Regions from separate parts of the Pectobacterium atrosepticum genome, predicted to be linked through region 3. Evidence: predicted binding sites of a transcription regulator. Region 3 holds the regulator's gene; each other region holds the start of a gene.
The links. Region 3 encodes PurR, which represses purine synthesis genes. Its sites were predicted from a motif close to CANGCAAACGTTTGCNTG; they were not measured.
Positions count from the first base shown of each region.

Region 1: the regulator PurR is predicted to act here: its motif matches at 2,756-2,773, upstream of purE (5-(carboxyamino)imidazole ribonucleotide mutase).
Region 2: the regulator PurR is predicted to act here: its motif matches at 1,569-1,586, upstream of pyrD (quinone-dependent dihydroorotate dehydrogenase).

Region 1 covers NZ_CP009125.1:3,443,434-3,447,618, reverse strand. Annotated here, with positions in the region: gene GZ59_RS15260 (HAAAP family serine/threonine permease) at 1-595, opposite strand, end outside; gene purK (5-(carboxyamino)imidazole ribonucleotide synthase) at 1,066-2,136, opposite strand; gene purE (5-(carboxyamino)imidazole ribonucleotide mutase) at 2,133-2,642, opposite strand; gene lpxH (UDP-2,3-diacylglucosamine diphosphatase) at 2,831-3,553, opposite strand; gene ppiB (peptidylprolyl isomerase B) at 3,564-4,058, opposite strand.
Region 2 covers NZ_CP009125.1:2,230,074-2,234,258, forward strand. Annotated here, with positions in the region: gene pepN (aminopeptidase N) at 1-1,492, shown strand, start outside; gene pyrD (quinone-dependent dihydroorotate dehydrogenase) at 1,696-2,706, shown strand; gene GZ59_RS09805 (cell division protein ZapC) at 2,908-3,495, shown strand; gene GZ59_RS09810 (YcbX family protein) at 3,561-4,185, opposite strand, start outside.
Region 3 covers NZ_CP009125.1:2,922,133-2,926,317, reverse strand. Annotated here, with positions in the region: gene cfa (cyclopropane fatty acyl phospholipid synthase) at 1-428, opposite strand, end outside; gene purR (HTH-type transcriptional repressor PurR) at 737-1,762, opposite strand; gene cydH (cytochrome bd-I oxidase subunit CydH) at 2,153-2,242, shown strand; gene GZ59_RS12880 (C40 family peptidase) at 2,336-3,187, opposite strand; gene GZ59_RS12875 (Grx4 family monothiol glutaredoxin) at 3,529-3,879, shown strand; gene rnt (ribonuclease T) at 3,991-4,185, opposite strand, start outside.

The DNA of each region.
Region 1 (4,185 bases), 520 kb from region 3:
TGGAACTCAGAGAAATGTTTTCAAAAACAGAGGTATTCCAGTTCGGAATTAAATAAAGCGCCAGCAACATCAGTACGGCAACAAAAGGGTAAACCAGAACACTCATTGCTTTAACGATCATCGCTTCACCGAAGCGGACAATAAACATCAACCCGAGGATCAATATTAATGACAGCGCAGCACGCGGCGGAGAAGGTAAATGCAATTGGTGAGTAATAAAGCTATCTACCGTATTGGTGATAGCGACGCTATAAACTAATAGGATCGGATAAATAGCGAAAAAATAAAGCAAAGTGATTAATTTACCCGCACCAACGCCGAAATGTTCTTCAACGACTTCGGTAATATCTTCGCCACCTTTCTTGCCGGATAATACAAAGCGGCATAATGCACGGTGAGAATAATACGTCATCGGAAAGGCAATCAGTGCCATGATAATTAACGGAATTAAACCACCAATGCCAGCATTGATGGGTAAGAATAACACGCCCGCACCGATGGCCGTGCCATAGAGGCCGAGCATCCAGACGGTGTCGCTTTTACGCCATCCTGAAGCCTGTTCTAACACGTGGCTGCTATCTTGAATTGTGCTCATTTACTGGTTTCTCCTCGGTGAACACATTAATACCCATCATACTGGGGTATAAAAATTACAGTATCGGCAACTTGCCGTTACAGAGTTTAAAAAACGAAAAAGACATACTGCTAATTATGTCAACAGGTCAATACTGTTTTGTGGCGGCATTCTATATCGTGGTGGTCAGCGAATAATATCGAGGCGATCACAGAAATGAATTGACGGGGAATATTTTAATAAATTTTCGTGCAAATTAAAATATCAATATTGATACTTTATTTTAAGTATTTCTAACGGCTCGTTATTGATACTTTATTTAATTTCCGAGTGATAAATAATGAACAGTAAATAAAATAAAAGGTAGCTGAAATAATAAACGCAATTTTGCTGATGTCACGCGTAATGATGGTTTTTCTCTGTTAGGGGACGTATCGGTAATGATAGTTACCCGGCAGATCATAACCTGCCGGGTAACTGCCACCGATCTGTCAGGCGGTGAGTTTTTCTTCTGCCCACGCCAGACCGCTGTGGTATTCCTCTGGTAATAGAGGTGCCAGCGATTGCAGGGTGTGTTGCAATTGTGCGGTGTCCGACGACGGTAGATTGAGGTGTCCAACTTTGCGGCCAGGACGAACCTCTTTCTCATACCAGTGCAGATGTACCAGCGGCAGCGCCAGCCAGTCGATATTCACGTCAGTGCCGATCAGGTTGACCATCACCGACGGCGTTTCGACGACCGGTACCGGCAGCGGCAGATCCAGAATGGCGCGCAGATGGAGTTCAAACTGGCTGATCGACGCGCCATTTTGCGTCCAGTGTCCACTATTATGTACCCGTGGAGCCAACTCATTAATGAGCAGATGGTCGCCGACAATAAAGCATTCCATCGCCATCACGCCAACATAGCCTAGCGCATTCATAATCGCGGACAGCATCTGCTCAGCCTGCTGTTGCAATTGCGGATCAGGCTGAGGGAAAGCCACGCTGGTACGCAGAATGCCATCCTGATGCAGGTTATGGGTTAGCGGGTAGAACACGCATTTACCGTGCGTATTGCGGGCGCCAACCAGTGAGACTTCACCAGAAAAATTAATCCCTTGCTCAACAATACATTCACCGTAGCAGTCTGCGGGCAACGTCTGCTGCTCGCCGTTACGCAAGCGCCACTGCCCACGGCCGTCATAACCGCCGACGCGGCGTTTAACGATAGCGAGCTCACCTAATGAAGCAAAGACGTGTTGCCATTCATCGGCGCTGGCCAGCAATTGCCAGGGCGCGGTTGCCAGATTCAGCGAGTCCAGCAGCTGTTTTTGCGTCAGGCGATCGGCCAGACGTGGGAAAATATCACGGTTCGCAAACGCCGTGTGTTCAGCCAGTTCGCGGGTGAGGGCGGTTTCTGGCCAGCGTTCGATCTCAGCGGTAATCACACTGTTATGAAACGGAACCGATTCCGGCTCCGCATCCAGCCCAACGGGATAGACGGCAATCCCTAACGGTTCGCCTGCTTGACGGAGCATTCTGCCCAACTGACCATTGCCTAATACGCAGACCGGTTTCATGCCTCCTCCCGCGGATCGGGATGAGACAGCACATCATCCGTTTGCGCCTGACGCCAGTCTGCCAGACGAGCGGCGATACCATTATCATGTAGGGCGAGAATTTGTGCGGCCAGCAGAGCCGCATTCGCTGCGCCTGCCTTGCCGATTGCCAACGTGCCGACCGGGATACCACGCGGCATTTGAACGATGGAATACAGGCTGTCTACACCGCTCAGCGTTGAGCTTTGTACTGGCACGCCTAGCACAGGAACCAGCGTTTTCGCTGCCAGCATACCCGGTAGGTGTGCTGCGCCGCCTGCGCCAGCGATAATCACATCAAAACCATTTTGTGCCGCCTGCTCAGCGAAGCTGAACAGTTTATCCGGCGTCCGGTGTGCGGAAACGACTTCGGTATGAAAAGGAATGTTCAGCGTGGTGAGGATTTCCGCAGCAAACTGCATAGTGGCCCAGTCACTCTTTGAACCCATGACGATGGCAATTTTAGCCGGGGCAACGTTGGATGACATGCCTGTGACGCTCCTGTGATTGTACGTGTTCGTGACGCGGGTATACCAATATTGCGTCGGCCAGACGAGAGGGTCTGGCGTTGAGGGCGTAGAGCATATCACGCCATTATGGCGAGGAAAACGGTTGCGTATGCGGAAATACTGGGGAGATTAGGTGAGAGATTGTTAAGTCAATGGCAGAAAACGCATTAAAATGGGAAGGAAATCAGTTCGATATTTTGTGGCGTGACCTTAATCATCGAACCTTCCTCATGCCAGGCACCGAGAACGGCACGTCGGCCATAAGATTTGCCGAGATCAACCTGATGGATGGCTGGACGGTGTGTGTGGCCGTGGATCATCGTCTTCACCTGATAGTGCCGCAAGCGTTCAAGCACTTGCTCAGGATTCACATCCATAATCTGCTGAGACTTTTGCTGATTGGCCTGTTGGCTGCTGGCACGCATTTTAGCGGCTATCTTCAGACGCAGCGATAAAGGTAACAGCAGGAACAGTTGCTGAATGAACGGGTTGTGTACGCGGCGGCGAAATTTTTGATAGGCCGGATCGTCAGTACACAGGGTATCACCATGCAGAATGAGGATTTTTTGACCGTAGAGGTCAACGATATTTTCTGTCGGTAGCAGCGTCATTCCACTTTGTCTGGCGAAACGCTTGCCGATCAGAAAATCACGGTTACCGTGCACGAAGTAACAGGGAATGCCGAGCTGATGTAATGCATACAATTCAGCAGCGATGGTCGCATGCAGTGGTTGCGGATCGTCATCACCAATCCAGGCGTCGAAGAGGTCACCAAGAATGTAAAGCGCATCGGCATGAATCGCCTCATGGCGTAAAAAACGCAGAAAACCGGCGGTAATCGCCGGTTCATGAAGACTTAAATGCAGATCGGCAATAAACAGCGTTGCCATGCAGGCCGGATTATTCGCTGACCGTTACGTGGGTGATCACCACGTCTTCTTTCGGTACGTCTTGGTGCATGCCGCTGCGGCCGGTTGCAACGCCTTTGATTTTATCAACAACGTCCATACCTTCAGTCACTTCGGCGAATACGCAGTAGCCCCAACCATCGGCACGCTCTGAACGGAAGTTCAGGAAATCGTTATCAATGAGGTTGATAAAGAACTGGGCAGTAGCAGAATGTGGATCGTTGGTACGAGCCATCGCCAGCGTGCCACGGGTATTTTTCAGGCCATTGTTGGCTTCATTTTTGATTGTCGCATTGGTTTCTTTTTGATCCATGCCAGCAGCGAAGCCACCGCCCTGAATCATAAAACCATTAATCACGCGGTGAAAAATCGTGTTGTCATAAAAACCGCTGCGGCAGTAGTTCAGGAAGTTTTCTACAGTAACCGGCGCCTTGTCTGCAAACGTGTTAATAACGATATCGCCGTGGTTGGTATGAAGCGTAATCATAATAATGAACCCTAGATAGCCTTAGTGATAAGAGTGCAGTTCACAAAATACGGTGAACAACAAGAGCGCTGTTATAGCATAACTGGTCGATTGAGTCAGTATTTCGGTCTTTCTGCGCGTTTGCTGG
Region 2 (4,185 bases), 690 kb from region 3:
CTACACGCTGACGGTCTATGAAAAAGGATCGGAAGTGATCCGCATGATGCACACCTTATTAGGTGAAGAAGGCTTCCAGGCTGGCATTCGTCTGTATTTTGAGCGTCACGACGGCAGCGCGGCGACCTGTGATGACTTTGTATTGGCGATGGAAGAGGCCTCCGGTGTCGATCTCACGCAGTTCCGCCGTTGGTATAGTCAGTCAGGTACGCCGGTGTTGACCGTGCGTGATGACTACGATCCACAGACGCAACAATATCTGCTGAGCGTGAGCCAGATGACGCCAGTCGGTGCCGACAAACAGCAGAAGCTGCCGCTGCATATTCCGTTGGATATTGAGCTGTACGATCTGCAAGGGCAGGTGATCCCGCTACAGAAAGACGGTCAACTGTTGTCGTCTGTGCTCAATGTGACCGAATCCGAACAAACCTTTATTTTCGATCAGGTGCCTTGCCGTCCGATTCCTTCTTTATTACGTGAGTTTTCTGCGCCGGTAAAACTGAACTATGCCTGGAGCGATGAACAACTGACGTTCCTGATGCGTCACGCAAGCAATGCATTCTCACGTTGGGATGCGGCGCAGAGCTTACTGGCTAACTATATCCGTCTGAATGTTTCCCGCTATCAACAGAAGCAGCCGCTTTCCGTGCCGATGCATGTTGTCGATGCCTTCCGTGGCGTGTTACTGGATGAAAAGCTGGATCCGATGCTGGCTTCTCAGATTCTGACATTGCCGAGCGAAAACGAAATTGCTGAGCTGTTTGACATCATCGATCCTACTGCAATCGCTGCCGTGCGTGACAGTATGACGCGTACGATGGCGAAAGAGATGGCAGATGAGTTTCTGGCGGTATACCACGCGAATCACGCGCCGCAGTATCGCATTGAGCACGCGGATATAGGCAAACGCGCGCTGCGCAATGTCTGCCTGCATTATCTGGCGTTCAGCGATGCGGATCAGGCGGATAAATTGGTACAGGCGCAGTTCCGTCAGGCGGATAACATGACGGATTCGCTGGCAGCGCTGTCTGCGGCGGTAGAGGCTCAACTGCCGGTGCGTGATGAACTGCTGACGCAGTTTGATAACCGCTGGCATCAGGATGGCTTGGTCATGGATAAATGGTTTGTGCTGCAAGCCACCAGTCCGGCAGATAATGTACTGACCCGCGTGCGTGAATTGCTGCAACACCGTTCATTTAGCCTGAACAACCCTAACCGCCTGCGTTCGCTAGTGGGGGCGTTTGCGGCGTCGAACCCGTCGGCTTTCCATGCCGAAGACGGCAGCGGTTATCGTTTCCTGACGGAGATTCTTACCGATCTGAACACTCGCAATCCGCAGGTCGCAGCAAGGATGATCGAACCGTTGATCCGTCTGAAGCGCTATGATGCTAAACGTCAGGCGCAAATGCGTCAGGCGCTGGAGCAGTTGAAGACGTTGGAAAATCTGTCTGGCGATCTGTTCGAGAAGATCAGCAAGGCACTGCAAGACTAATCCCGCCACGCTAATCCTTCTGTCACACGCGGTAGCCTGCCGCGTGTGACATTTTCCCTTACGCTAATTTCTTACTTCCGCAAACGTTTTACTTTCCGCAGAGATGGCACTACCATCACCGACCGTGAGTTAAACCGTAATCCACTATTGCTGACTTCCAGCGTAGGCAAGATACCTTTACGATAGGGATCTCAGGAGACAATATGTTCTATCCCGTTATCAAAAAAGCCCTGTTTCAGCTCGATCCAGAGCGTGCACATGAGCTGACCTTCCAACAATTACGCCGTATTACCAACACGCCTTTTGAATTTCTCGTCCGTCAATCCGTTCCTACTAAACCAGTTACCTGCATGGGGTTATCTTTTAAAAACCCGCTGGGTCTGGCTGCGGGATTAGATAAAGACGGCGAATGTATCGATGCATTAGGCGCAATGGGATTTGGTTTTATTGAAGTGGGAACGGTAACGCCGCGTCCACAATCCGGTAATGACAAACCGAGACTATTCCGCGTAGTGGAAGCGGAAGGGCTGATCAACCGGATGGGCTTCAATAATAAAGGCGTGGACTATCTCGTCGAAAATGTAAAGAAAACGCGTTTTGGCGGTGTATTAGGCATCAACATTGGCAAGAATAAAGATACGCCAGTTGAGCAAGGTAAAGACGATTATTTGATCTGTATGGATAAGGTTTATCCTCACGCGGGTTATATAGCTATCAACATTTCGTCACCCAATACGCCGGGATTACGCAGCCTGCAATATGGTGAAGCATTAGACGATCTTTTACTGGCGATAAAGAATAAGCAGACAGAATTAAAAGAGAAGCATCAGAAATACGTCCCTGTGGCGGTAAAGATCGCGCCGGATCTTTCCGAGGAAGAATTGATCCAAATTGCCGATAGTCTGGTTCGTTATAACATTGATGGTGTGATTGCCACGAACACGACACTCGATAGAAAACTGATTCAGGGATTAAATCACTGTGGGCAAACGGGTGGATTAAGTGGACGCCCGTTACAAACAAGCAGCACGGAAATTATCCGCCGTTTGTCACAGGAATTAGCAGGACGTTTACCTATTATTGGCGTTGGCGGAATTGATTCTTTGGTCGCCGCGCGTGAAAAAATGGATGCTGGTGCGTCACTGGTACAGATATATTCAGGCTTTATTTTCCACGGTCCTCGTCTGATTAAAGATATCGTTACACATATTTAATCCGAAATGCCTTTCATTTCTAACTGGGGGTTTATTTATCCCCCCAGCTAGTCTATATTTTATCCGTTTGCGTAAATAAACTATCAACTGATGTCTGATCTTCTTACCACGATGTTTATGACGATGAAAGATTATTGCGATGTAAGAAAATACAATCAGCCATTTCTGATATTTCTACTGTGAAGGCGAAGGGTAAATAATATGAAGTTAAAACCTGACGATAACTGGCGCTGGTATTTTGATACTGAACACGATCGCCTGATGTTGGATCTGGCTAACGGCATGTTATTCCGTTCTCGTTTTCCGTCTAAAATGCTAACGCCGGATGCATTTAATGAATGTGCATTTTGCGTTGACGATGCCGCGTTATTTTTTACCTATAACGATAAATGTCAGAAAGCGGCACTGCATCGCGACCTTCAGGGCGAATTAGTCTTGAACGCGCTGGTGGCAACCCGATTCCTGAAACCGTTAATGCCGAAAAGCTGGCATTTCATCCAGCAGCCGGATGCCATGACGTATTCACCGCAGGCGGGTGACGTTGTACAAGTGCAGCTCACCGAAACACATGAAACAGCGTGCTTTTTGGTGGCGGAAGCGGGAGATAAAGCCTGTCTCTGTCTGCTGGCGCAAGAACAGCTGTCATTAAGTGGGAAAACCATGCTGCTGGGCGATGCCATAAAAATCATGCACGATAGATTAATTCTGGCCGTTGTTCAGAATAGGTCTGAGTGGGAAACCACACTGGGTGAAGGCACGTCGGCATTTGAGTATGCCAAAGTCGTCTAATCCCCCCTGGTATCGATTCCTCATACTTCAAGCTGCATGCATGTGTGTTGTTGCACTTCATCGAATTATTGCAGATGAATGTCGCTCTGCGGAATACAGCTACAGGTAAGAATCTCGCCGTTTGCTCTGATAGCGCTTTGCTTCAGTGCAGAAACCTCTCCGCTGACTAACGTCAATTTACAGCAACCGCACAGTCCTGCTCGACAAGAGTAGGGGACTCGAATGCCCTGTTGCTCCAACTGCTCCAGTAAAATCTGCTGATTGTTCCCTTGCAGTGATTTTCCCTGATAGTGAATGGTGACGGCTTGTTCGCTTTTTTCAGGCACGACAAGGCTTTCGACGACTTGACCGGAACCATAAGGACGCGGCGGTTTGGTCGCTAAGACTTCCAGCGTGTCGCCCACTCGAATGATGCCCGTATTTCTGGCTACCAGGTTTTGCCCAAAATCAACGTCGCCATTTTCGGCAGTGCGGAAAGATTGCAGCGTTGCCAGCGGCTCTGCTGACGGGTGTTTACGGCCACGTTCGGTGCTGACGGTGGTCAAAATGCAGCGACTACAGGGTTTGACGACGTCAAAAATAACCTCGCCAATACGAATGGTTTTCCAGCTATCTTCGGCAAAGGCTTCCGCGCCAGTTACTACCAGATTAGGACGGAATTGCTCAATTTTGATTCCGGCAGAGCAGCGC
Region 3 (4,185 bases):
TTCCAATAAGCGCAGGAATATTGCATGTAGGGATCCAGCATCAGGGTAAAGAGGTCATTACCTAAATCGTAATGTGCTTTGCCGACAACCTGAGCGCGTCTGCGGGACTGCAAATTAGTGACGCGGGAAATGGCGACTCGTGTAAGATCGTGCAGGCGGCGAGGTAACGTATTTCCTAGTCCTGCGCGCAGGACACGATGGAAAAACATATCCAGCCGTTCACACTCCCACCATCCGTCCATATAGCTTTCACCTAATCCCAGCGAACCTTCTCGCAAGACGCGTTTAAAAAAGCGGGGATGGGTAACGTGGATATCAAAAGGGCGAGTACCGTTGATCGTGATATCTGCGGTGGCCAACATGTCCTGCATTATGTGGAACCAAGGCGCGGTATCGTGATCCCATTCTTCTGCATAAGGTAATCCCATCATGTCTCCTTAACTTTTCACGTATAAAAGTATCGTAAAACACCTGGACAGCACTTACTGCAGCCGACGTATCGGCTGTCACCAGAGAAAAATGAAGAAGAAATTTGCACGTAAACAGGAGCTCATTGGCAAAAAACACGGACCTGCTTACTGACGTGCGGCTATCGCTATTTTGGTTTTATCAGTGAAACTGAAACGCAGGGTTCAGTTTAGAGTTGCTCCAGCCAATATACAAGAAAATTGGCTGAAGCAAGCAGAGAGGGAAAGCGGGCAGGAATAGAAAAACCGTCTGTATTGCGTCGTCGGGGTTAGCGGCGATAATCGCGGAACGGGCCGTCGGCAACCGAACGGCGTTCAATCAGCGTCGGGTGAACTTCAATGACGTGCGCATCTTCTCGCTTACTGGTAATGCGATCCAGCAGCATAGAAAATGCGGATTGGCCCAGGCGTTCTTTCGGCTGGTGGATGGTGGTCAGGGCTGGCGTAAAGAAGCGCGCGTGGCGCACGTTGTCATAGCCGATCACTGAAATATCCTGCGGTACGCGCAAACCCAGTTCGTCGGCTGCACAGATGGCACCCATCGCCATGATATCGCCACCGCAGAATACGGCCGTAGGTCGCTGTTTCTGCGCGAGAATCTGATGCATGGCTTTGTAGCCGGATTCCGGTTCGAAATCACCCTGAACAACCCATTCATTGCGCACGGTGATATCAGCTTCCTTCAACGCTTTTAAAAAGCCGAGATAGCGTCCGCTGCCCGTGTTGCGCTCTTGAATGCCGGGGATGGCACCGATATCCCGATGGCCGCGTTCAATTAGGTAGCGGCCCGCCATATAACCGCCTTCAAAGGCGTTATCGATAATCGTATCGGTGAAATCGTTGTGCATTTGTCCCCAATCCATAACGACCATTGGAATGCTGCGATAATCTTCCAGCATGCCCAATAGCTCCGGCGGGTATTCTGCGCACATCACCAACAGGCCATCGACGCGTTTTTGCGCCAACATAGAAAGATAGGCGCGCTGTTTGCCAATGTCATTATGAGAATTACACAGCACCAACGTGTAACCTTTGGCATAACAGCTGTTTTCGACAGCTTCAATGATCTCGGCGAAGTAGGGCGCTTCGCTGGATGTTGCCAGCAAGCCAATAGATTTAGTGTGATTAACTTTGAGGCTGCGAGCGACGGCGCTGGGCGAATAGTGCAATTCTTTGATTGCTGCCCTGACGGCTGCCTTGGTCTCTTCGGCGACGAAACGTGTTTTATTGATCACGTGCGATACGGTTGTGGTGGAAACGCCAGCACGTTTTGCCACATCTTTAATCGTTGCCATCTAAAAATGACTCCTGAACTTACCTGTTACAGACGTAAGTATATTGTTAATCGTTTGCCTACGTTTAAAGTTCTTCTTCTAAGCTAAAAAACAGGATTTCAGAAGGAGAATGCCGAATGTTATACCGAAGGGGTCTGGGTTGACGTTTTTCGACTGATACGCAGCGCTTTCATAAACAGCGGATTGTGTCCGATTTATCATGAAAGTGAAAGGGCTAATTTATACTATTAGTGATGCATTCGTCCGAGATTTTTCGCTAGAATTATGAAAGAATCGTAATAACCCTATTATTTGTAGTTTTAACCACCTGCGTGGGTTCTGCTGTGAATGGTGGTGTCTTTTTTTAGATGAAGTTTCAGATGAAACTTGTTCGCTAATAAGGAGTGGTTTATGGATACAAATCTGAAAATGTCTTTGCTGACAACCGTTGGTTCGTTGGCTGTGATCATCGCATTTAGCTTTATCGCGGTGCTGAATTAACCGATCGGTGCTTCCGCCGCTGGTTGGCATTCAGACACGTTTGTGGTGCATAAACGTGTCTGAATTATTTAGGGTATAACCGGTATAATCTGCTTAACGAATCGTCTGTGGCGTAACGACGCGACGCGCGCCAACGTAGTGCTCCTGCCAATAATCTTCACTCAACTTGCTGATACGAATATCTGAGCCTGTACGCGGCGACTGGATAAATTTCCCTTCTCCCAGATAAACCCCAACGTGATCGGCAGCGCCACGGTTATTGATGCGGAAGAAGACGAGATCGCCACTTTCCAGCTCGCTCTTTTTAATCGGCGCAGCATCACGCAGGTGGTACATTTCATTTGCGGTGCGCGGGATTTGTATCTTGACGACATCTTTATAGGCGTAATAAACCAGCCCGCTACAGTCAAATCCGGTAAAGGGAGATGAGCCGCCCCAGTGATAAGGTTTACCTATTTGGCTCATCAACTTATTCATTGCTGTTGTTTTGGCATGCTGATAGCGTTTTTTATGCGCCGCGCTGAGCGTCATTCCTTTTTCTGTAGGAGAAGGATTTTTATCCAACTTTCCTTTGAGGGCCGTCTTCTTTAACCCTGTTTTGACTCTGACCTGTGCAGTCGTCTGCTTTTCTTCTTCAGATTTCAGCTTTTTAAGGTTTTTCTTCACTAGCGCAGGAGTGCTGCTTTGCGTCCGTGACGGCTTTTTTTCTGTCGATTTGTTAGCTGTTCGGGGTTTGGTTTTATTGCTTACTGCGGTAGGTTCTGGTTTTTTGCTTTTGATCGGAGTCGGTGATTTAGCATTACCCTTTGTTTGACGGCTTTTCTTATTCGTTTCTTCAACGGCGCTTTTCTTCGGCGCCGAATGCGGGGTATGCGGCGCAGCCTGAACAAGGTTCAGGGATAGATTACTGAAAAATAATATAAAAAGAGTAATAAATAAGCGCATAATAAAAGTGACCGAACATAATCCTTAACTCGCTCAATCCCCACAGTATTCCTGAAAACGGCGTCATAAAAAAGTGGGCACGGTCGCTTTATTCATACAGAATAGTGAAAAAACGTTAATAGTTATTTTTTCGATTGATTTATCAGCACTTTCTGGCGTTGATTTCATCAATGATGCAAAGCGATAAGAGAAAATAACCCTACAAAAAATGGCGTTTTTTTGTAGCTAGTGGCATCGGTACAATATCATTGAGTCAATGTCGCTGTCGTAATACCTCTGACGGCGGCTCATGGCTAGCGTTTTGGACGTTAGCCATCCTATAGATTTAAGGAAGCAAGAAGATGACGACACCGACAATTGAAAAAATTCAGCGCCAAATTGCTGAAAACCCGATTCTGCTGTACATGAAAGGCTCCCCGAAATTGCCAAGCTGTGGTTTTTCCGCACAGACCGTTCAGGCATTGTCTTCATGTGGCGAACGCTTTGCTTATGTAGATATTTTACAGAACCCAGATATTCGAGCTGAGCTGCCAAAATATGCGAACTGGCCGACATTCCCACAGCTGTGGGTTGACGGCGAACTGGTTGGCGGCTGTGATATCGTGGTTGAAATGTTTCAGCGCGGTGAACTGCAGCAGTTGATCAAAGAAACGGCAGACAAATACAAAGCACAGCAGGCCGATCAAGAGTAATAGCTTTTATCAACATAATGACGATACGAAACGTCGTTATGCTGCGAGTGTTAATCTTTCCAGCGGGTGCCTTATGGCACCCGTTTTTTGATCTCGATCTTTCCCGTCGTCTCAGTCTTCGGCTGATGTGTCTTCCAGCGAACTTTCTTCCAGCGCAAGCGGCCATCCGCCCAGACGTTTCCAGCGGTTAACCAACTCACAGAACAATAATGCGGTCTGATTAGTGTCATACAGCGCGGAGTGCGCCTGACTGGAGTCAAACGCAATACCAGCGGTAATACAGGCTTTAGCAAGAACCGTTTGGCC